One region of the Cellulomonas sp. P2_B4 genome, then DNA from elsewhere that is predicted to be linked to it. Evidence: predicted binding sites of a transcription regulator. Region 1 holds the regulator's gene; the other holds the start of a gene.
What was found. Region 1 encodes HrcA, which represses chaperone genes, less so after heat shock. Its sites were predicted from a motif close to TTNGCACTCGNNNNNNNCGAGTGCNAA; they were not measured.
Positions count from the first base shown of each region.

Region 2: groES (co-chaperone GroES) is a predicted target of HrcA. The motif match lies at 4,974-5,000, and genes of this name have one in related genera.

Region 1 covers NZ_JBFUDI010000003.1:437,443-447,165, reverse strand. Annotated here, with positions in the region: gene AC1DZC_RS07000 (maleylpyruvate isomerase family mycothiol-dependent enzyme) at 1-256, opposite strand, end outside; gene lepA (translation elongation factor 4) at 365-2,245, shown strand; gene hemW (radical SAM family heme chaperone HemW) at 2,242-3,456, shown strand; gene AC1DZC_RS06985 (hypothetical protein) at 3,558-4,571, shown strand; gene AC1DZC_RS06980 (DUF3097 domain-containing protein) at 4,620-5,477, opposite strand; gene hrcA (heat-inducible transcriptional repressor HrcA) at 5,645-6,667, shown strand; gene dnaJ (molecular chaperone DnaJ) at 6,711-7,838, shown strand; gene AC1DZC_RS06965 (16S rRNA (uracil(1498)-N(3))-methyltransferase) at 7,852-8,610, shown strand; gene AC1DZC_RS06960 (PhoH family protein) at 8,697-9,707, shown strand; gene ybeY (rRNA maturation RNase YbeY) at 9,715-9,723, shown strand, end outside.
Region 2 covers NZ_JBFUDI010000001.1:33,300-43,022, reverse strand. Annotated here, with positions in the region: gene AC1DZC_RS00195 (sulfurtransferase) at 1-778, shown strand, start outside; gene AC1DZC_RS00190 (malonic semialdehyde reductase) at 828-1,469, opposite strand; gene tsaD (tRNA (adenosine(37)-N6)-threonylcarbamoyltransferase complex transferase subunit TsaD) at 1,557-2,597, shown strand; gene AC1DZC_RS00180 (glutamate--cysteine ligase) at 2,594-3,742, opposite strand; gene AC1DZC_RS00175 (class I SAM-dependent methyltransferase) at 3,742-4,932, opposite strand; gene groES (co-chaperone GroES) at 5,139-5,435, shown strand; gene AC1DZC_RS00165 (WhiB family transcriptional regulator) at 5,566-5,862, opposite strand; gene AC1DZC_RS00160 (MerR family transcriptional regulator) at 6,118-7,047, shown strand; gene AC1DZC_RS00155 (response regulator transcription factor) at 7,232-7,960, shown strand; gene guaB (IMP dehydrogenase) at 8,003-9,514, shown strand; gene AC1DZC_RS00145 (class I SAM-dependent methyltransferase) at 9,520-9,723, shown strand, end outside.

The DNA of each region.
Region 1 (9,723 bases):
GGTCCTCCAGCACGAAGGGCCCGCGGCCCAGCGGCGTCTCCTGCCGGCGTCGGGCCTGGCCGGCGGCCCAGTGGTGGATCCGGGCGACGTGGACGACGAGGTCCTTCACGCGCCAGCGGCCGCACCAGGGGACGCGGGTGGTCGGGTCGACCGCGGGGATCGTCGCGAGGAACTGGCCCTGGAGATCGGACAGGACGGTCAGGAGGTCGAGGGTCGCGGCGGGCGCAGCTTCTGAAACAGGAGGGTGCGTCGTCATGGGACCATGGTGGTACCGACCGCACGCGACCCGACAGGGCGTCGGCGGTCACCGTTCGTCGCTACGGCGCCAACGCCGGAGCAACACCTATCCCAGGAGCCAGTCCGCTTGTCCCCGATCCCCGGTGCCGCCGCCTCGTCGCGCATCCACCCCGCGGCCACGCCGCCGGAGCTGCTGCGCAACTTCTGCATCATCGCGCACATCGACCACGGCAAGTCGACGCTCGCGGACCGCATGCTGCAGCTCACGGGCGTGGTCGACGCGCGAGCCATGCGTGCGCAGTACCTGGACCGGATGGACATCGAGCGCGAGCGCGGCATCACCATCAAGTCGCAGGCCGTGCGCATGCCGTGGGGTGTCGGTGACGACGCGTTCGCGCTGAACATGATCGACACGCCCGGCCACGTCGACTTCACCTACGAGGTGTCGCGGTCGCTGGCCGCCTGCGAGGGTGCCGTGCTGCTCGTCGACGCCGCGCAGGGCATCGAGGCCCAGACGCTGGCGAACCTGTACCTCGCGCTCGACAACGACCTGACGATCATCCCGGTGCTCAACAAGATCGACCTGCCGGCCGCGCAGCCCGAGAAGTACGCGGAGGAGCTGGCCAAGCTCATCGGTGGCGAGCCCGAGGACTGCCTGCGCGTCTCGGGCAAGACCGGCGAGGGCGTCACGGAGCTGCTGGACCGCATCGTCGAGCTCGTCCCGCCGCCCACCGGCGACGCGAACGCCCCGGCCCGCGCGATGATCTTCGACTCCGTCTACGACACCTACCGCGGGGTCGTCACGTACGTCCGTGTGGTCGACGGCAACCTGAACCCGCGCGAGAAGATCGTCATGATGTCGACCCGCGCGACGCACGAGCTGCTCGAGATCGGCGTGATCTCCCCGGAGCCCGTGCCGACGAAGGGCCTCGGCGTCGGCGAGGTCGGCTACCTGATCACGGGCGTGAAGGACGTGCGCCAGTCGAAGGTCGGCGACACCGTCACCAACGCGAGCAAGCCGGCCGCCGAGGCGCTGGGCGGCTACTCCGACCCGAAGCCCATGGTGTTCTCGGGCCTGTACCCGATCGACGGTACGGACTACCCGGTGCTGCGCGACGCGCTCGACAAGCTCAAGCTCAACGACGCCGCGCTCAACTACGAGCCCGAGACGTCGGTGGCGCTCGGGTTCGGGTTCCGCGTCGGTTTCCTCGGGCTGCTGCACCTCGAGATCGTCCGCGAGCGGCTCGAGCGTGAGTTCGACCTCGACCTCATCTCGACCGCGCCGAACGTCGTCTACGAGGTCACGCTCGAGGACAAGAGCGTGGTCACGGTGACCAACCCGAGCGAGTTCCCCTCGGGCAAGATCGGGGCCGTCAACGAGCCCATGGTCAAGGGCACGATCCTGGCGCCGAGCGAGTTCATCGGCGCGATCATGGAGCTCTGCCAGACCAAGCGCGGCGAGCTGCAGGGCATGGACTACCTGTCCGAGGACCGCGTCGAGCTGCGCTACGTGCTCCCGATGGCCGAGATCGTCTTCGACTTCTTCGACCAGCTGAAGTCCAAGACGCGCGGCTACGCGAGCCTCGACTACGAGCGCATCGGCGACCAGGAGGCCGACCTGGTCAAGGTCGACATCCTGCTGCAGGGCGAGACGGTCGACGCGTTCAGCGCGATCGTGCACAAGGACAAGGCCTACGCGTACGGCGTCATGATGACGGCCAAGCTGAAGGACCTCATCCCGCGCCAGCAGTTCGAGGTGCCCATCCAGGCCGCGATCGGCGCCCGGATCATCGCGCGCGAGACCATCCGCGCCATCCGCAAGGACGTCCTGGCCAAGTGCTACGGCGGCGACATCACGCGCAAGCGCAAGCTCCTGGAGAAGCAGAAGGAGGGCAAGAAGCGCATGAAGACGATCGGACGGGTCGACGTGCCGCAGGAGGCCTTCATCGCCGCGCTCTCCAGCGAGCCGGCCGGTTCCGCCGGTGGCAAGGACGCGAAGAAGAAGTGAGTCCAGCGCTCCCCGAAGGGGACGTTGCGCCCGACGACGGATCGTTGCCGCAGTCGGCGTTCGAGGGTCTGTCGGAGCGCGCCTTCGGCGTCTACCTGCACGTGCCGTTCTGCACGGTGCGCTGCGGGTACTGCGACTTCAACACGTACACGGCCACGGAGCTGGGCGGCGGCGCGAGCCAGAACGCGTACGCGGACACCGCGCTGAAGGAGATCGCGCTCGCGGCCTCGATCCTGCCCGCCAGGCCGGTGCAGACCGTCTTCGTCGGCGGCGGCACGCCCACCGTCCTGTCCGTCCCGGACCTGTCGCGCATGCTGGGCGGCGTCCGGGACGCGTGGGGGTTTTCCGACGACATCGAGGTCACCACCGAGGCGAATCCCGACTCGGTGACCCCGCAGTCGCTCGAGGCGCTCGCGGCGGCCGGCTTCACGCGGGTCTCGTTCGGCATGCAGTCCGCGGTGCCGCACGTGCTGGCCACCCTCGAACGCACCCACGACCCCCGACGCATCCCGGACGTCGTGCGCTGGGCGAAGGACGCCGGCCTGGCCGTCTCGCTCGACCTCATCTACGGGACGCCGGGGGAGTCGGTCGACGACTGGCGCACCAGCGTCGAGGCCGCGCTGGACACCGGGGTCGACCACGTCTCGGCGTACGCGCTCGTCGTCGAGGCGGGCACGCGCATGGCCGTGCAGGTGCGCCGCGGCGAGCTCGAGCTGCCCGACGGCGACGACCAGGCGACGAAGTACGAGCTCGCCGACGAGTTGTTCGAGGCCGCCGGCCTGCACTGGTACGAGGTGAGCAACTGGTCGCGCGACCGGTCCACCGAGTGCCGGCACAACCTCGCGTACTGGCGCGGCGACGACTGGTGGGGGGTCGGGCCGGGCGCGCACAGCCACGTCGGCGGGGTCCGCTGGTGGAACGTCAAGCACCCGCGCGCGTACGCGGACCGGCTCGACCGCGGGCTGAGCCCCGCGGCTGGTCGGGAGATCGTCACGGGCGACGGTGAGCTGCTCGAGCGGCTCATGCTCGGCGTCCGGCTCTCCGACGGGCTGCCGATCGACGCGCTGCCGACCGACGCGCGGCCCGCGGTCGCTGGGCTCATCGCGGACGGTCTGGTGGACGGCACGGCCGCTCTCGCCGGGCGACGGCTCGTCCTGACGCGTCGCGGTCGGCTGCTCGCGGACGCCGTCGTCAGGAGCCTCGCCGGCTGACGAGCCGACATGCCGGGTTTGATGCGGTTCCTTGACACGGGTGTGCGGCTTCGGTTCGCTGTCCGCTGGGCGACGACCGCCCGTGACCAGGGAGGCCACGCATGAGCGAGAACCCGGGCGGAACGCCGCCGAACGACGGCGAGCCCGTCGCACCTGACCCGCAGCCGCCGGTTCCTCCGGCCCAGCCACCCGCCGCCCCGCCTCCTCCGCCGCCCGCTCCGCCGGTCGCGCCCCCGCCTCCGCCGCCCGCTCCGCCTGCACCCCCGGCGGCTCCGTACGGTCAGCCTGCCCCGGGTGCGTACCCGCCGCCGCCGGCTCCGCAGTACGGGCAGCCCGCTCCGGGCGCCTACCCGCCCGGCTACGGCCAGCAGCCGCCCGGTGCCTACCCGCCCGCGCCGCCCGGATACGCCCCGCCGCCCGCCGGCGGCTACGCCCCGCCGCCGCCCTCGCCGCTCGGTGAGTCCTTCGGGTACGGCTGGAAGGCGTTCACGCGCCACGGCGGCCTGTTCATCGGCGCCGGCGTCGTGTGGTTCGTCATCTTCATCGTCGCGTTCTCGATCGTCGCGGCGATCTTCGGCGGGTTCAGCGACCTGTTCCGGACGACCGCCGGCGGGCGGATCGGGTTCTCGTTCGGGTTCATCGTGCTGACGCTGGTCGCCTCGCTGATCGGCTACCTGATCCAGGCGGTCTTCATCAAGGCGGCGCTCGACGTGACGGAGGGGCGCCCGATCGGCTTCGGCGACTTCTTCCGGTTCGTCGACGCCGGCCCGGTGATCGTGACGGCCCTGATCCTGACCGGCATCTCCGTGGTGCTCAGCCTCATCCCGTTCTTCGGGGGGCTCGTCTCGCTCGTCGTGAACTTCCTGCTGTTCTTCACGTTCTGGTTCGTGATCGGCAAGCAGCTCGCGCCGGTGGACGCCATCAAGGCGAGCTACCAGCTCATCACGGCGAACCTGTCGACGACGATCCTGTTCTACCTGCTCAGCATCCTGATCCTGGCTGCGGGCGCCATCCTGTGCGGCATCGGCCTGCTCGTCGCCGTCCCGGTCGTGCTCCTCGCGAGCGCGTTCCTGTTCAAGCGGCTGCTCGGCGACCCGATCGCCGCCGTCGCCTGACCGCTCCACACCCGGTGCCCGGTCCTCGTCCGCGAGGGCCGGGCACCGTCATGTGGTGACGAAGTCGATGAGCTCCTCGACGCGGCCGAGCAGGCTGGGCTCGAGGTCGGCGTAGCTGCGGACCGAGCGCAGGATCCGCTGCCACGCCCGCGCGACGTCGGCCTGGTCCTGCGCCGGCCAGCCGAGCTCGCGCAGGATGCCGTGCTTCCACTCGGTGCCGCGCTCGATCGTCGGCCAGGCCGTCAGGCCGATGCGCTCGGGCCGGACCGCCTGCCAGACGTCCACGTACGGGTGGCCCAGCACGAGCACCGTCCCGGCGGGGGCGAGACGGACGGCCTCCGCGGCGATCCGGCTCTCCTTGGCCCCGGCGACGAGGTGGTCGACGAGCACGCCGACGCGGCGGCCCGGACCCGGGGCGAAGTCGCGGATCGCGTCGGGCAGGTTGTCGACGCCGTCGAGGAGCTCGACCACGACGCCCTCGAGGCGCAGGTCGTCGCCCCAGACCTTCTCCACCAGCTCGGCGTCGTGCTTGCCCTCGACCCAGATCCGGCTTCCGCGGGCGACGCGCGCCCGGGCGTCGTGCACCGCGACCGAGCCGGAGGCCGTGCGGGTGGGCTTGGCGGGTGCGGTCGCGCGGACCGGCGCGGTGAGCGCCACGGGTTCGCCGTCCACCCAGAAGCCCCGGCCGAGCGGGAACGTGCGGGTGCGGCCGGCGCGGTCCTCCAGGACGACCACGTGGATGCCACCGGACTTCTCGACGCGGACGACCGCACCGACCCAGCCGGTGGTGACCTCCTCCACGACGAGGCCGGTCTCGGCCGCCTGCGGGCGGCTGGTGCGTGGTGCGCGATGGTGTGTCGAGCCCGAGCCACGCAGGACGTCGGAGCCGTAGCGGTCCTGGTTCACCCGGGCAGCGTAGGTGGCGGCCGCGCGGGGGTCGTCGGGGCGCGCCGGTTCCGCTGTGCGCGGAGCACCCGGTGGTGTCGGCGGCGCGGCGTAGCATTGGCACTCCTGCCGGGCGAGTGCTACCGGCGTGCGTGCGCGAACCACGAGGCTGGGCGAGGAGGCGAGAGATGAGCGACGACAGGCGTCTGGACGTCCTGCGCGCGATCGTCGAGGACTACGTCGCCACCCGCGAGCCGGTCGGGTCGCGCGCGCTGGTCGAGCGACACTCCCTCGGGGTCTCGCCGGCCACCATCCGCAACGACATGGCCTCCCTCGAGGAGGGCGGCTACATCGCGCAGCCGCACACCTCGGCCGGTCGCGTGCCCACCGACAAGGGCTACCGGCTCTTCGTCGACCAGCTCTCGAGCGTCAAGCCGCTGTCCAGCCCCGAGCGCCGCGCGATCGGCACGTTCCTGGAGAACGCGCAGGACCTCGACGACGTCGTCGACCGGGCGGTGCGCGTCATCGCGCAGCTGACGCAGCAGGTCGCGGTCGTGCAGTACCCCTCGCTGCGACGGTCGGCGCTGCGGCACGTGGAACTCGTGCCCGTGGGCCAGCGGCACCTGCTCGTCGTGCTCATCACCGACACCGGGCGCGTCGAGCAGCGCACGCTCGAGCTGGACCGCGACCTCGACGAGTCGGTCGTCGCCCTCCTGCGCGCCCGGCTGAACGTGAGCGCCGCAGGTCGTCGGCTGTCCGAGCTGCCCGTAGCGCTCGCGGACCTGACGCCGGCGTTCGAGCCCGCGGACCAGGATCTCGTCCGCAGCGTCGTCGCGGTGCTCGAGGAGACGCTGGCGCAGGAGAGCGAGGAGCGCGTGGTGCTCGCGGGCACCGCGAACCTCGCACGCGCCGGCGGCACCGACGTGCGCTCGATCGGGCCGGTGCTCGAAGCCCTGGAAGAGCAGGTCGTCCTACTGCGGCTGCTCTCGGAGATGGCCGAGGACACGCAGGCGGTCACCGTGCGGATCGGTCGCGAGACCCAGCACGACGGCCTCGTCGAGACCAGCTTCGTGACCACCGGCTACGGCGACGAGGGAAGCGGCTCGGTGGCCCGCATCGGCTCCATCGGCCCCCTGCGCATGGACTACCCGGCGACCATGTCCGCGGTGCGCGCGGTCGCGCGCTACCTCACGCGGATCCTGGCCCAATGACGGAACTGACCAGCACTCCCACCGGAAGCGAGCACATCCTCCCGTGACCGACTACTACGAGATCCTCGGCGTGCCGCGGGACGCGACGCCCGAGCAGATCAAGAAGGCGTACCGCAAGCTCGCGCGCGAGCACCACCCGGACGTCGCCGGGGCGGACGCCGGGTCCGAGGACACCTTCAAGGACGTGTCGCGCGCCTACGACGTGCTCGGCAACCCCGAGAAGCGTCGCGCGTACGACATGGGCGGCGACCCGTCGTCGCCCGGTGGCGGCATGGGTGGCGGCTTCGGCTTCCAGGACATCTTCGAGACGTTCTTCGGTGCCGCGACCGGCGCCGCGCAGCAGCGCGGTCCCATCCCGCGGGCGCGTCGTGGCCAGGACGCGCTGGTCCGCCTCGACCTCGACCTGGCCGACGTGACGTTCGGCGTGCACCGCGACGTCCCCGTCGACACCGCGGTCGTCTGTCCCACCTGCTCGGGCACGTGCTGCCGGCCTGGCACCTCGCCCCGCACGTGCGAGGTCTGCGGCGGCCGTGGCTCCGTGCAGCGCGTGGCCCGCTCGTTCCTCGGTCAGGTCATGACGACCCAGCCGTGCGCGGCGTGCCACGGGTTCGGCAGCGTCATCCCCGAGCCGTGCACCGAGTGCTCGGGCGAGGGCCGGGTCCGGTCGCGTCGCACCCTGAGCGTCGACGTCCCCGCGGGCGTGGACACGGGCACCCGCATCAAGCTCACGGGCCAGGGCGAGGTCGGCCCCGCCGGCGGCCCGGCCGGCGACGTGTACCTCGAGGTGCGCGAGCGCAAGAACGACACGTTCGTCCGCCGCGGCGACGACCTGCACGCGACGCTCCAGGTGCCGATGACCGCCGCGGCGCTCGGCACCGTGCTGACCCTGGACACGCTCGACGGTCCGCGGGAGGTCGACCTGCGACCCGGCACGCAGCCGTCGCAGATCATCACGCTCAAGAACCTGGGTGTCGGGCACCTGCACATCGGCGGGCGGGGCGACCTGCACGTCCACGTCGACGTCCAGGTTCCGACGGCGATGGACGACGAGCAGTCCGAGCTGCTGCGCAAGCTCGCGGCGCTGCGCGACGAGGAGCGCCCGGAGGCGCGTTTCGCCGGGTCGAGCTCGGGCGTGTTCGCCAAGCTGCGCGACAAGCTGTCCGGCCGCTGAGCGGCCGGTCCGGATGAGCGCGCCCGTCTTCCTGGCCGACCCCGGGAGCCTCCGGGACGTCGTCGCCGGTGGCACGTACCTGCTCGGCGGTACGGAGGGCCGGCACGCCGGCGTCGTCCAGCGACGAGCCCCCGGTGAGCGGGTCGACGTCGTCGACGGTGCCGGGGTGCGCCTCGTCGGCGTGGTCGACGCGGTGACGGCCGACGGTGTGGCCGTCGCGGTGACCGAGGTCGTCGTCGAGCCCGCGCCGGCCGTTCCGCTGGTGCTGGTGCAGGCGCTGGCCAAGGGCGACCGCGACGAGATGGCGATCGAGGCGGCCACCGAGGTCGGCGTCGACGCGGTGGTCCCGTGGCAGGCGGAGCGCTCGATCGTGGTGTGGCGGGGCGACCGCGCCACCAAGAGCCGGGCGCGCTGGCTGGGCACCGTGCGGGCGGCCGCGAAGCAGTCGCGCCGCGCCCGCGTGCCCGACGTCGAGGTCGCGCTGGACGGCCGGGCGCTCGCCGAGCGCATCCGGTCCGTGGTCGCCGCCGGCGGCGTCGTGCTCGTCCTGCACGAAGAGGCGGCAGCCCCGATCGCGGAGGTCGCGCTGCCGACCGCGGGGGAGTGCCTGGTCGTCGTCGGGCCCGAGGGTGGGATCGGCGAGGTCGAGCTCGCCCGCCTGACCGATGCGGGCGCGGGCGCGGTCCGGCTGGGTCCGCACGTGCTGCGCACCTCGACGGCAGGACCCGTCGCGATCGCGATCCTCGCGCAGCGGCTGGGACGTTGGGTATGACGGGGACTCTTGTGGGCCAGGGCTCGTAGACTTGCACCCTGCACGAACACATCGCTGACAAGGAGCCCACGGCGCACGCCGAGCACATGGCCGAACCAACGCCCAACCCCGCACGCCCAGCCCGCGCCCACGGTGCGCCGGCTCGCGTCGAGCACCGGATCACCGTGCCGTCGGACATCTCCATGGTGGAGCTGCTCGGCCTCCAGGACGAGGTCCTTCGCGCGATCGAGACCGGCTTCACCACGGTGGACATCCACGTGCGGGGCAGCGAGGTCACGCTGGCAGGTCCGGTCGGCGACGTCGCGCTCGTCTCCCGGCTCGTCGACGAGCTCGTCGAGATGGCCGCGAGCGGCACGCCGCTCACCCCGGACATCGTGGCCCGCTCGGTGACCATGCTCACGGCGGCGTCGACGGTCCGCCCGGCCGACATCCTCTCGTTCAACATCCTGTCCAGCCGCGGGCGCACCATCCGGCCCAAGACGTCCGGGCAGAAGGAGTACGTCGACGCGATCGACCGGCACACGGTGACGTTCGGCATCGGTCCGGCGGGCACCGGCAAGACCTACCTCGCCATGGCGAAGGCCGTTCAGGCGCTGCAGGACCGCACGGTGCACCGCATCGTCCTCACGCGGCCCGCGGTCGAGGCCGGCGAACGGCTCGGGTTCCTGCCCGGCAGCCTCTCCGACAAGATCGACCCGTACCTGCGCCCGCTGTACGACGCGCTGCACGACATGGTCGACCCGGAGGCCATCCCGCGGCTCATGGAGGCCGGCACCATCGAGGTGGCACCGCTGGCGTACATGCGCGGGCGGACCCTGAACGACGCGTTCATCATCCTCGACGAGGCGCAGAACACGACCGTCGAGCAGATGAAGATGTTCCTCACCCGCCTGGGCTTCGGGTCCAAGGTGGTCGTCACCGGGGACGTCACGCAGGTGGACCTGCCGTCGGCGACGACGTCGGGGCTGCGGGTGGTCGAGCAGGTGCTCTCGGGTGTCGACGACGTGGCGTTCTGCCGCCTCGGCTCGTCGGACGTCGTCCGGCACCGGTTGGTCAGCGAGATCATCGACGCGTACGCGCGCTGGGACAGGAACTGAGAGCGGCATGAGCGTC
Region 2 (9,723 bases), on a different contig from region 1:
CGAGGCGTTGGAGGCGGAGCTGGCGGGGCCGAGACGCCCGGTGCTGCTCGACGTTCGCTGGGCGCTCGGCCAGACCGACGGCCACGAGCGCTACCTCGCGGGCCACCTGCCGGGTGCGGTCTACGTCGACCTGGAGACCGAGCTCGCGGACCCGCCGACCGCTCGCGACGGACGCCATCCGCTCCCGTCGGACCTGCAGTCGTCCGCGCGCCGCTGGGGCGTCACCGCGGACCGCCCGGTCGTCGCCTACGACGCGGTCGGCGGCATGTCCGCGGCGCGCGTCTGGTGGCTCCTGCGGTGGGCCGGACTGCACGACGTCCGGCTGCTCGACGGCGGCCTCGGCGCGTGGACGGGACCGCTCGAGCCCGGCGAGGTCACGCCGCCGCCGAGCGACGTCGTCCTGTCCGGTGGCGCCCTCGAGACGATCGACGCCGATGCCGCCGCCGGCTGGGTGGGCTCGCTGCTCGACGCGCGTGCCGCCGAGCGGTTCCGTGGCGAGGTCGAGCCGGTGGACCCGCGGGCCGGCCACATCCCGGGTGCGCTCTCGTTCCCGACGGCGTGGCTGCTCGAGGCGGACGGCACGTTCCTGAGCACCGAGGCGCTGCGCGACAGGTTCGCGTCGCTGGACGGTCCGGTCGCCGTCTACTGCGGCTCCGGCGTCACCGCGGCGCACGAGGTCGCCGCGCTCGCGACGATCGGCATCGATGCCGCGCTCTACCCGGGCTCGTGGTCGCAGTGGTCGAACGACCCGGACAGGCCGGTAGCGACCGGGGCATGACGAAGGCCGCGACCAGGGGAGATCGCGGCCTTCGTCGGAACGGGGTGGGTCAGACCGTCTTGGCGATCTGGTTGTAGCTGAGGCGCTCGCCGCGCGGGCGGTGCGTCCCGGTGCCCTCGACGTTGCCGACGTTGATGACGAACAGAGACTTCCAGCCGCTGTCGCCGAAGAACTCGGCGTCGACGCTCGGGAAGTCGAGGCCGGCCATCGGGCCCGCGCCGAGACCGGCGGCGCGCAGGCCGACGATCAGGTAGCCGGCCTGGATCAGCGCGCTGGTGCGGGCCATCTGGTCGCGCGTCTCGGGCTGGCCCTCGAGGACGTCCTTGAACGCCGCGGCGTGGGGCGCCAGCGTCGGGAGGTGCTCGTGGAAGCCGGTGTCCGCCGCGACGACGAGCGTGACCGGGGCGGCGAGCACGCGCTCGCGGTTGCCCTCGCTCATCAGGGCCGCGAGGCGCTCACGGGCCTCGGGCGTGCGCACGACGAGCAGGCGCAGCGGCAGCGTGTTCATCGCCGTCGGGCCCCACTTCACCAGGTCGTAGACCGAGGCGAGCTGCTCGTCGGTGACCTCGCCCGGGACGAACTCGGCAACGGTGCGTGCCTCGCGGAAGAGGAGGTCGGCGACGTCGTCGGCAACAGCCAGCGCGGGCGTCGGGAAGTCGAGGCCGTCAAGAACGGTGGTGTCTGTGGTCATATCTGATTGAAGCATCAACTACTCACGGTTGTTCCGGGCGACGGGGTGAGGCGCGTCACGTCGTCGGCCCCACCTAAACTAGGCCGCATGGCTGACCCCCTCGTGCTCGGGATCGAGACGTCCTGCGACGAGACCGGCGTCGCCCTCGTCCGTGGCCTCGACCTCCTCGTCGACTCCGTCGCCAGCTCGGTGGACGAGCACGCGCGGTTCGGCGGGATCATCCCGGAGATCGCCTCGCGGGCCCACCTGGAGGCCATGGTCCCGACGATAGAGCGCGCTCTGGCCACGGCCGACGTGTCGCTCGGCGAGGTGGACGCCATCGCGGTGACTGCCGGCCCGGGACTCGTCGGACCCCTGACCGTCGGGGCGTCAGCCGCCAAGGCGCTGGCTCTCGCGCTGGACAAGCCGCTCTACGGGGTCAACCACGTCATCGGGCACGCCGTGGTCGACGAGCTCGTCGACGGCGCGTTCCCGGACCGGGTGATGGCGCTGGTGGTCTCGGGTGGCCACTCCAGCCTGCTGCTCATCGACGACACCGTGAACGTCACCGAGCTCGGCTCGACGCTCGACGACGCCGCAGGGGAGGCCTTCGACAAGGTCGGCCGGCTGCTGGGCCTGCCCTACCCGGGCGGTCCGCACATCGACCGGCTGGCGCGGGAGGGCGACCCCACCGCGATTCGGTTCCCGCGCGGGCTCACGGCGCCCAAGGACCAGGCCGCCCATGCGGCGGACTTCTCGTTCTCGGGTCTGAAGACCGCCGTCGCCCGCTGGGTCGAGGCCCGCCAGGACGCCGGCGAGGACATCCCGCTCAACGACGTCGCGGCCTCGTTCGCGGAGGCCGTGGCCGACGTGCTCACGGCCAAGACGATCGCGGCCGCGAAGAAGCACGGCATCGACACCCTCGTGATCGGCGGCGGGTTCTCGGCGAACTCGCAGCTGCGCGACATGGCGGCCAAGCGGTGCGCCGAGGCGGGCATCGTGCTGCGCATCCCGCCCATCCGGTACTGCACCGACAACGGCGCGATGATCGCCGCCCTCGGGTCAGCCGTCGTGCGCCGCGGCCTGCCGCCGTCGCCGCTGGACCTGCCGGTCGACTCGTCGATGCCGCTCACGCAGGTGCTCGTCTAGAGCGGACGTCCGGCCTTCAGCTCGGCGACCAGCGAGCGGACCACCGCGTCGAGCTCGCCGGCGTGACGCCGGGCGACCGCGCGCTGCCGCTGGTAGGACGCGCCGCGGCGCAGGATGACGCGCACCTGCTCGAGCTCGGCCTCGCAGCCGAGGCGTGCGGCCACCGGCGCCAGCTCGACCAGCCACCGGCCGATCGCGTCCGTGACCAGCTCCTCGTCGCCGGCCGCGTTCGTGATGATGATCGCGTCCATGCCGTAGCGCGCCGAGCGCCACTTGTTCTCCTGCGCGAACCACGGCGGCAGGGTCGGCAGCGTGTCGCCGCGGTCGAGCAGCGTGGAGAAGTGCTCGACGAAGCAGTGCGTCAGCGCCGAGATCGCCCCGACCTCGAGGAGGTTGGAGGCTCCGTCGGCGATCCGCATCTCGAGGGTCCCGAACCGCGGCGAGGGCCGGACGTCCCAGCGGACCTCGTCGAACTGGTCGATCACGCCCGTGTGCATCATGTCGCCGATGTACTGCTCGAGCTGCGCCCAGTCGTCGAACCCGAACGGCAGGCCCGCGGTGGGCAGCTGTTGGAAGAGCAGCGCGCGGTTCGAGGCGTACCCGGTGTCCTTGCCGCCCCAGAACGGCGACGACGCCGACAGCGACTGGATGTGCGCGAACACCGTGAGCATCGCGCGGGAGATCGGGAGCACCTTGGCGCGGTCCTCGACGCCCACGTGCACGTGCACGCCGTAGATGAGCATCTGCCGGCCCCACCACTGCGTCCGGTCGATGAGGGTGGCGTAGCGCTGCTTGTCGGTGACGCGCTGCTGGGACCACTGTGCGAACGGGTGGGTCCCGCTGCCCATGAGCTCGATCCGCAGCGGCTGCGCGGCCTCGCCGACGATGTCGAGGGCGCGCTGCAGGTCGGCGACGGCCTCGGCCACGACCGTGCACTTCCCCGACCGCAGCTCGACGGTGTTGAGCAGCAGCTCCTGCGTGATCAGCGGGTGCTCGCCGCCGTCGGCGGGACGGACGGCGGCCAGGATCGTCTCGGCCGCCTGGCGCAGGTCGCCGGAGTCGGCGTCGACGAGTGCGACCTCCCACTCGATCCCGACGGTGGACCGTTCGGAGTGCGCGAACGGCAGCGTGACGGGCGCGGCCATCAGGCGGCCTCGACCACGAGCACCTGCTGGCTGCCCGCGACGCGCGTCAGGACGATGGTCGCGAAGGCGCTGCCGCGCAGGTCGAGCTGGCGTCGCAGCTGCTCCGGCACGACGGCGGTGCCGCGCTTCTTGATCGTCAGCCTCCCGACGTCCCGCTCCCGCAGGTACGTCTTGAGCCGCTTGAGCCCGAACGGCATGGTGTCGAGCACGCGGTAGGCCGTCGCGGTCGGCACGGGCGTCAGGACGTCGGAGGTCACGTAGGCGATCGTGGGGTCCACCAGCCGCCCGCGCACCTGGTCGGCCAGCTCGCCCACCAGTCCCGCCCGGATCACCGCGCCGTCGGGCTCGTAGAGGTACGCGCCGACCTCACCGGACGGCGGCCGGTAGATGCCGTCCGGGTTGCTCGCCAGGATCGTGTGCGCCTGCCCGTCGCGGAGCACCAGCGCGGACCGTCCCGGCCCCTCGGGCGCCAGCGGACCGAACCACAGCCCGAGCTCGACGACGTCGCCGTCCACGGACACCCACTGCGCGTGCGCGTCCATCGGCAGGGCGGAGTGGGGGATGCCCGGTCCGAGCTTGAGCCCGAGCGCGGGCACCCTCTCGCGCAGCTCGAGCACCCTGTCCAACGCCGGCTCGTAGGCCGAGGGGTCGAACACCCGGCTTCCCGACGAGGTCCGGCGGGCCGGGTCGGCGTACACGCCGTCGACACCCTCGCCCTCGAGGTCCAGCGCGAGACCGTCCCCGTGGCGCACCTCGGCGTCGGGGAAGTGCCGCAGGTTCACGGTCGCGATCGCCGCGGTCGCCTCGTCCACGTCCGTGGCCAGCACCCGCAGCCCGATGCCGGCGAAGGCCATCGCGTCCGCGCCGATCCCGCACGTGAGGTCCGCGACGCGCGTGCTGCCGGCGTCCCGGTACCGCCGGGCGTGGTGCGCGGCGACGTTCAGGCGGGTGGCCTGCTCCAGCCCGGCGACCGTGAACAGCATCCCGCCGGCGAAGTCGCCGAACTTGGTCGTCGCCTTGGCCCGCAGGCGCGACTGCGTCAGCGCCGCCGCGACGAGCACGGGGTCGAGGCCCTCCTCCTTGAGGCGGGTCGAGAGCGCCATCGTGCGGGACTCGTCGTAGGGCGGCAACGCCGACAGCAGAGCCCAGCCGGTGGGGCTGAGGAGCTGGGAGAGGCCCTCGGAGTCCATGCCGCCGATCCTTGCACGGCGGGACTGTTCGCTGTCGGCAGTTGGCACTCGCCTTGACCGAGTGCTAACGCCTTCCTAGAGTGAGGAGCTGGCACTCTCCCCGTGAGTGTGCCAACGGCGCTCCTGGCCCCGGCACCCGCGACGACGGTGGCCCGACAGCGCTCTTCGGACTCACGAACTACTCACATGCGAAGGGGAGGTCCGCTGTGTCGGTCTCCATCAAGCCCCTCGAGGACCGGATCGTCGTCAAGACGCTCGAGGCAGAGACGACGACCGCTTCCGGTCTCGTCATCCCGGACAGCGCCAAGGAGAAGCCCCAGGAGGGCGAGGTCCTGGCGGTCGGCCCCGGCCGTGTCGACGACAACGGCAACCGGGTCCCGCTCGACGTCGCCGTCGGCGACAAGGTGATCTACTCCAAGTACGGCGGTACCGAGGTCAAGTACGCGGGCGAGGAGCTCCTCATCCTCTCGGCCCGCGACATCCTGGCCGTCGTGGTCAAGTGATCTGACGCACCTCGTAGCACGGCCCCCTCGGTCCTCGGACCGAGGGGGCCGTTCTCGTTGCCGGCCCGGACACGCGAGACCCCTCCGCGATCGCCGTTGATCGCCGGAGGGGTCTCGTGGACGTCAGGTCTCAGCCGACGCGCGTCCTGCGGCTGCGCTGAGCGAGGACGGCGGTGCGCTCGTCCTCCGACAGCCCGCCCCACACGCCGTAGGGCTCGCGCACCGTGAGCGACTGCTCGCGGCACTCCTTGATGACGGGGCAGGTGGCGCAGATGGCCTTGGCGGCCTCGGCGCGGCGGCGTCGCGCAGATCCACGCTCGCCCTCAGGGTGGAAGAACAGGTCCTGGTCTGCGTCACGGCACGCGCCCTCGAACTGCCACTCCCACAGATCCATCACAGGTCCGGGGAGTCGGGAGATCTCGGCCATGGTTTCCTCCTCAGTCGCTCCATCACAGGCCGCGGATCGGCGGCTGTGCCGGAAGTTCGTGATGTACGGGTTGCCGTGGGGTGTGCCCCACGGGATGACGCGTTGGGGAGGACGTTACAACCGCTTCAAGAGTTGTTCAAGACCGGTTCGGCCCGCCATTCGATGAAGCGATTGGCCGCGTTACCGCAGGTAGTCGATCCGTGTCCAGAGGTTCCCCCGGACGAACTTCGCGGCTCGGACTGGCACAATCGCGCCATGGTCATGTCTGGTGACGACGAGCCGCAGGCTGCCCACGCGCCCGCGCTCGCCGTCGCGGCCGTGGCCCGGCGCCTGGGCGTCGCACCTGCCACCCTGCGCACCTGGGACCGTCGCTACGGGCTCGGCCCGTCCGAGCACTCGGCCGGCGCGCACCGGCGGTACTCGTCGACGGACGTCGAGCGGCTGCTCGTCATGCGGCGCCTGACGCTCGACGGCGTCGCCCCCGCGGAGTCGGCCCGGATCGCGCTGGCCACCGACGTCGCCGCGCCCGCGGAGGTGCGCCCGCCGACCGAGCGGACGCCGACGGCCGTCGTCGACGCGGCGCTCGCCGGCGACCTGGCCGCCTGCGCACGGGTCCTGGCCCTCTCGCCCGACGCCGACGTCCTGGCGTGGTGGAATGTCCTGGTCGAGCCCGCGCTCGACGCGCTCGCCCGCCGGACGGTCGTGGACCCCCCGGGCGTCGACGCGACCGCGACCGTGCACGCCGCCGCCCTCGCCGCCCTCCGCGACCGCACCGCCCCGTTCGAGGGGGCGCGCCGGCCGGTCGTGCTGGTGCTCGTCGTGCCGCGCGAACCGCGTCCGCTCGTCGCCCACGCCGTGGCCGGCGCCCTCGCGTCGCACGGCGTCGACGCGCGGATCGTCGGCGGACCCGGTGGCGTCCACCACGCGTTCGAGCTCGTCGCGATGACCCGCACGCGCGCCGTCGTCACGATCGGCGAGGGGCACCAGGTGGACCTCGAGGTCGTCGAGCGGATAGCCGAGCAGCACGCCGAGCTGCCGCAGTTCGTCATGGTGCCCGACCGGGCCTCCGCGTCCGTCCCGCTGGGGCGGTCGGTGCACCGCGCACACTCCTTCACGGGGCTGGTGCACGAGGTCCTGGCCGTCACGAGCCGTCCCAGCGAGGGTGTCGCGACCCCCGACCTGTAGGTCCCCCGGGGGTGTGATCAGCCATTTCACCCGCTCTATCGGGTGAGACATTCTGCGCTTGCGACGCATCGTCGGACGATTGCCCGCGCCGTGGTCCGCGTCGGTTGCCGGGAGAACTAACGTCACTCGTCCGGGCGACCGATACACGACAGGTGCCCCGCGTGGGGCCCGAGAGGGGATCAACATGGCAGGAGTCGTGGTGTGTCACGGCTCGGCAGTCGTGCGCGAGCGGCTGGTAGTGACATCGATCGGTGTGCCGGCGCTCGGACCTGTGCGTGCGGCCGCCACCGTCGACGAGCTGCTGAGCCTCGCGCGTCGGATGCCGCCGACCGTCGTGCTCCTGGACGCCCACCTGGGTGCGCCGGGTGCGATCGAGGCGATCCGCCGTCTGCGCGCCGTCGCCCCCTCCGCCGCGATCGTGCTCCTCGCCGTCCCGGACGACACCGTGGCGCTCGACCGGGCGCTCGCGCTCGGCGCCCGCGGGTTCCTCGCACCGGACGTCGGCCGCGCCGAGCTGTCCGCCGTCGCCGCCCACGTGCTCGCCAGCCCCGCGCTGCCGGTCCCGTCCGGCGCCCGGACCTCGACCGTCGACGTGCCCAGCCAGGCCAGCTTCGCGCAGCGCTCCGGCTCCGGTGAGGGACGCGTCTCGTCGGCCGTCCCCACGGACGCGGCAAACGCAGCACCGGTCGCCGGCCCGACCTCGGGTGCGATCGCCGGTGTGCCGCTGACCAAGCGCGAGATCGAGGTGCTGGTCGGCATGAGCAACGGACGCTCCAACGCCCAGATCGGTGCCGAGCTCTACCTCTCCGAGGACACGGTCAAGACCCACGCGCGTCGCCTGTTCCGCAAGCTGGGCGCGAACGACCGCGCTCAGGCGGTCGCGATCGGCCTGCGCCGGGGTCTCATCCAGTAACGCGGGATCCGGCACGCGCTCGCGCGCGCGTATCCTGAGCCAATGACGGAGCCAACGCCAGCCGACCCGTTCGCCCGGATCGGGCTGACCTACGACGACGTGCTCCTCCTCCCGGGGGAGACCGACGTGATCCCGAGCGAGGTGAACACCACCTCGCGCCTCACGCGGGAGATCTCCGTGCGCGTGCCGCTGCTGTCGGCCGCCATGGACACCGTCACCGAGTCGCGCATGGCGATCGCCATGGCGCGCCAGGGTGGCATCGGGATCCTGCACCGCAACCTGTCGATCGAGGACCAGGCGCACCAGGTCGACCTGGTCAAGCGCTCGGAGTCCGGCATGATCACGGACCCGGTGACGGTCTCGCCCGAGGCGACGCTGGCCGAGCTGGACGCCCTGTGCGGCACCTACCGCGTGTCCGGCCTCCCGGTGGTCGCGCCGGACGGGCTGCTCCTGGGCATCATCACCAACCGTGACCTGCGGTTCGTCCCGCCGGGCGAGTTCGAGAAGCTCCGCGTGCGCGAGATCATGACGGCGATGCCGCTGGTCACGGCCCCGGTCGGCATCGCGCGCGACGACGCTGCCGCGCTGCTCGCCAAGCACAAGATCGAGAAGCTCCCGCTGGTCGACGACTCGGGCATCCTGCGCGGCCTGATCACCGTCAAGGACTTCGTGAAGTCCGAGCAGTACCCCGACGCGACGAAGGACGGGGAGGGCCGGCTCGTCGTCGGTGCCGCCGTCGGGTTCTTCGGCGACGCGTGGGACCGCGTGACGGCGCTGGTCGAGGCCGGGGTGGACGTGCTCGTCGTCGACACGGCCAACGGCCACGCCCGCCTGATGCTCGACATGGTCCGCCGCATCAAGGGCGACCCCGGCACCAGGCACGTGCAGGTCATCGGCGGCAACATCGCGACCCGTGAGGGTGCCCAGGCGCTCGTCGACGCGGGTGTCGACGCCGTCAAGGTCGGCGTCGGTCCGGGCTCCATCTGCACCACGCGCGTCGTCGCCGGCGTCGGCGTCCCGCAGATCACCGCGATCTACGACGCGTCGCTGGCCGCCAAGCCCGCCGGCGTCCCGGTCATCGGCGACGGCGGCCTGCAGTACTCCGGTGACATCGCCAAGGCCCTCGTCGCCGGCGCGGACACCGTGATGCTCGGCGGTCTGCTGGCCGGCTGCGACGAGTCGCCCGGCGACCTCGTCTTCGTCAACGGCAAGCAGTTCAAGCGCTACCGCGGCATGGCGTCGCTGGGGGCCATGCAGTCGCGCGGCGACCGTCGCTCGTACTCCAAGGACCGCTATTTCCAGGGCGACCTGTCCGACGACGAGATCATCACCGAGGGCATCGAGGGCCAGGTCCCGTACCGCGGCCCGCTCGCGGCCGTCGCGCACCAGCTGATCGGTGGCCTGCACCAGTCGATGTTCTACGTCGGCGCTCGTACCGTCCCCGAGCTGCAGACCCGCGGCAAGTTCATCCGGATCACGCCGGCGGGGCTCAAGGAGTCGCACCCGCACGACGTCCAGATGGTCTCCGAGGCGCCGAACTACTCCGGCCGCTGACCTCGTTGGATCCCGCGGACTTCTACACGGGCCTGGTCGCGGAGCTCTACTCGCCGCTGCGGTCGTACTCGCCGTCGCCGCAGTCCTACGTCGCGTTCGTCGCCTCGAGCGGTGAGCCCGGACTGGAGCTCGGCTGCGGCGACGGCGACCCCTTGCTCGCGCTGCGCGCCCTCGGGCTGGACGTCGACGGCGTCGACTCGTCGGCGGAC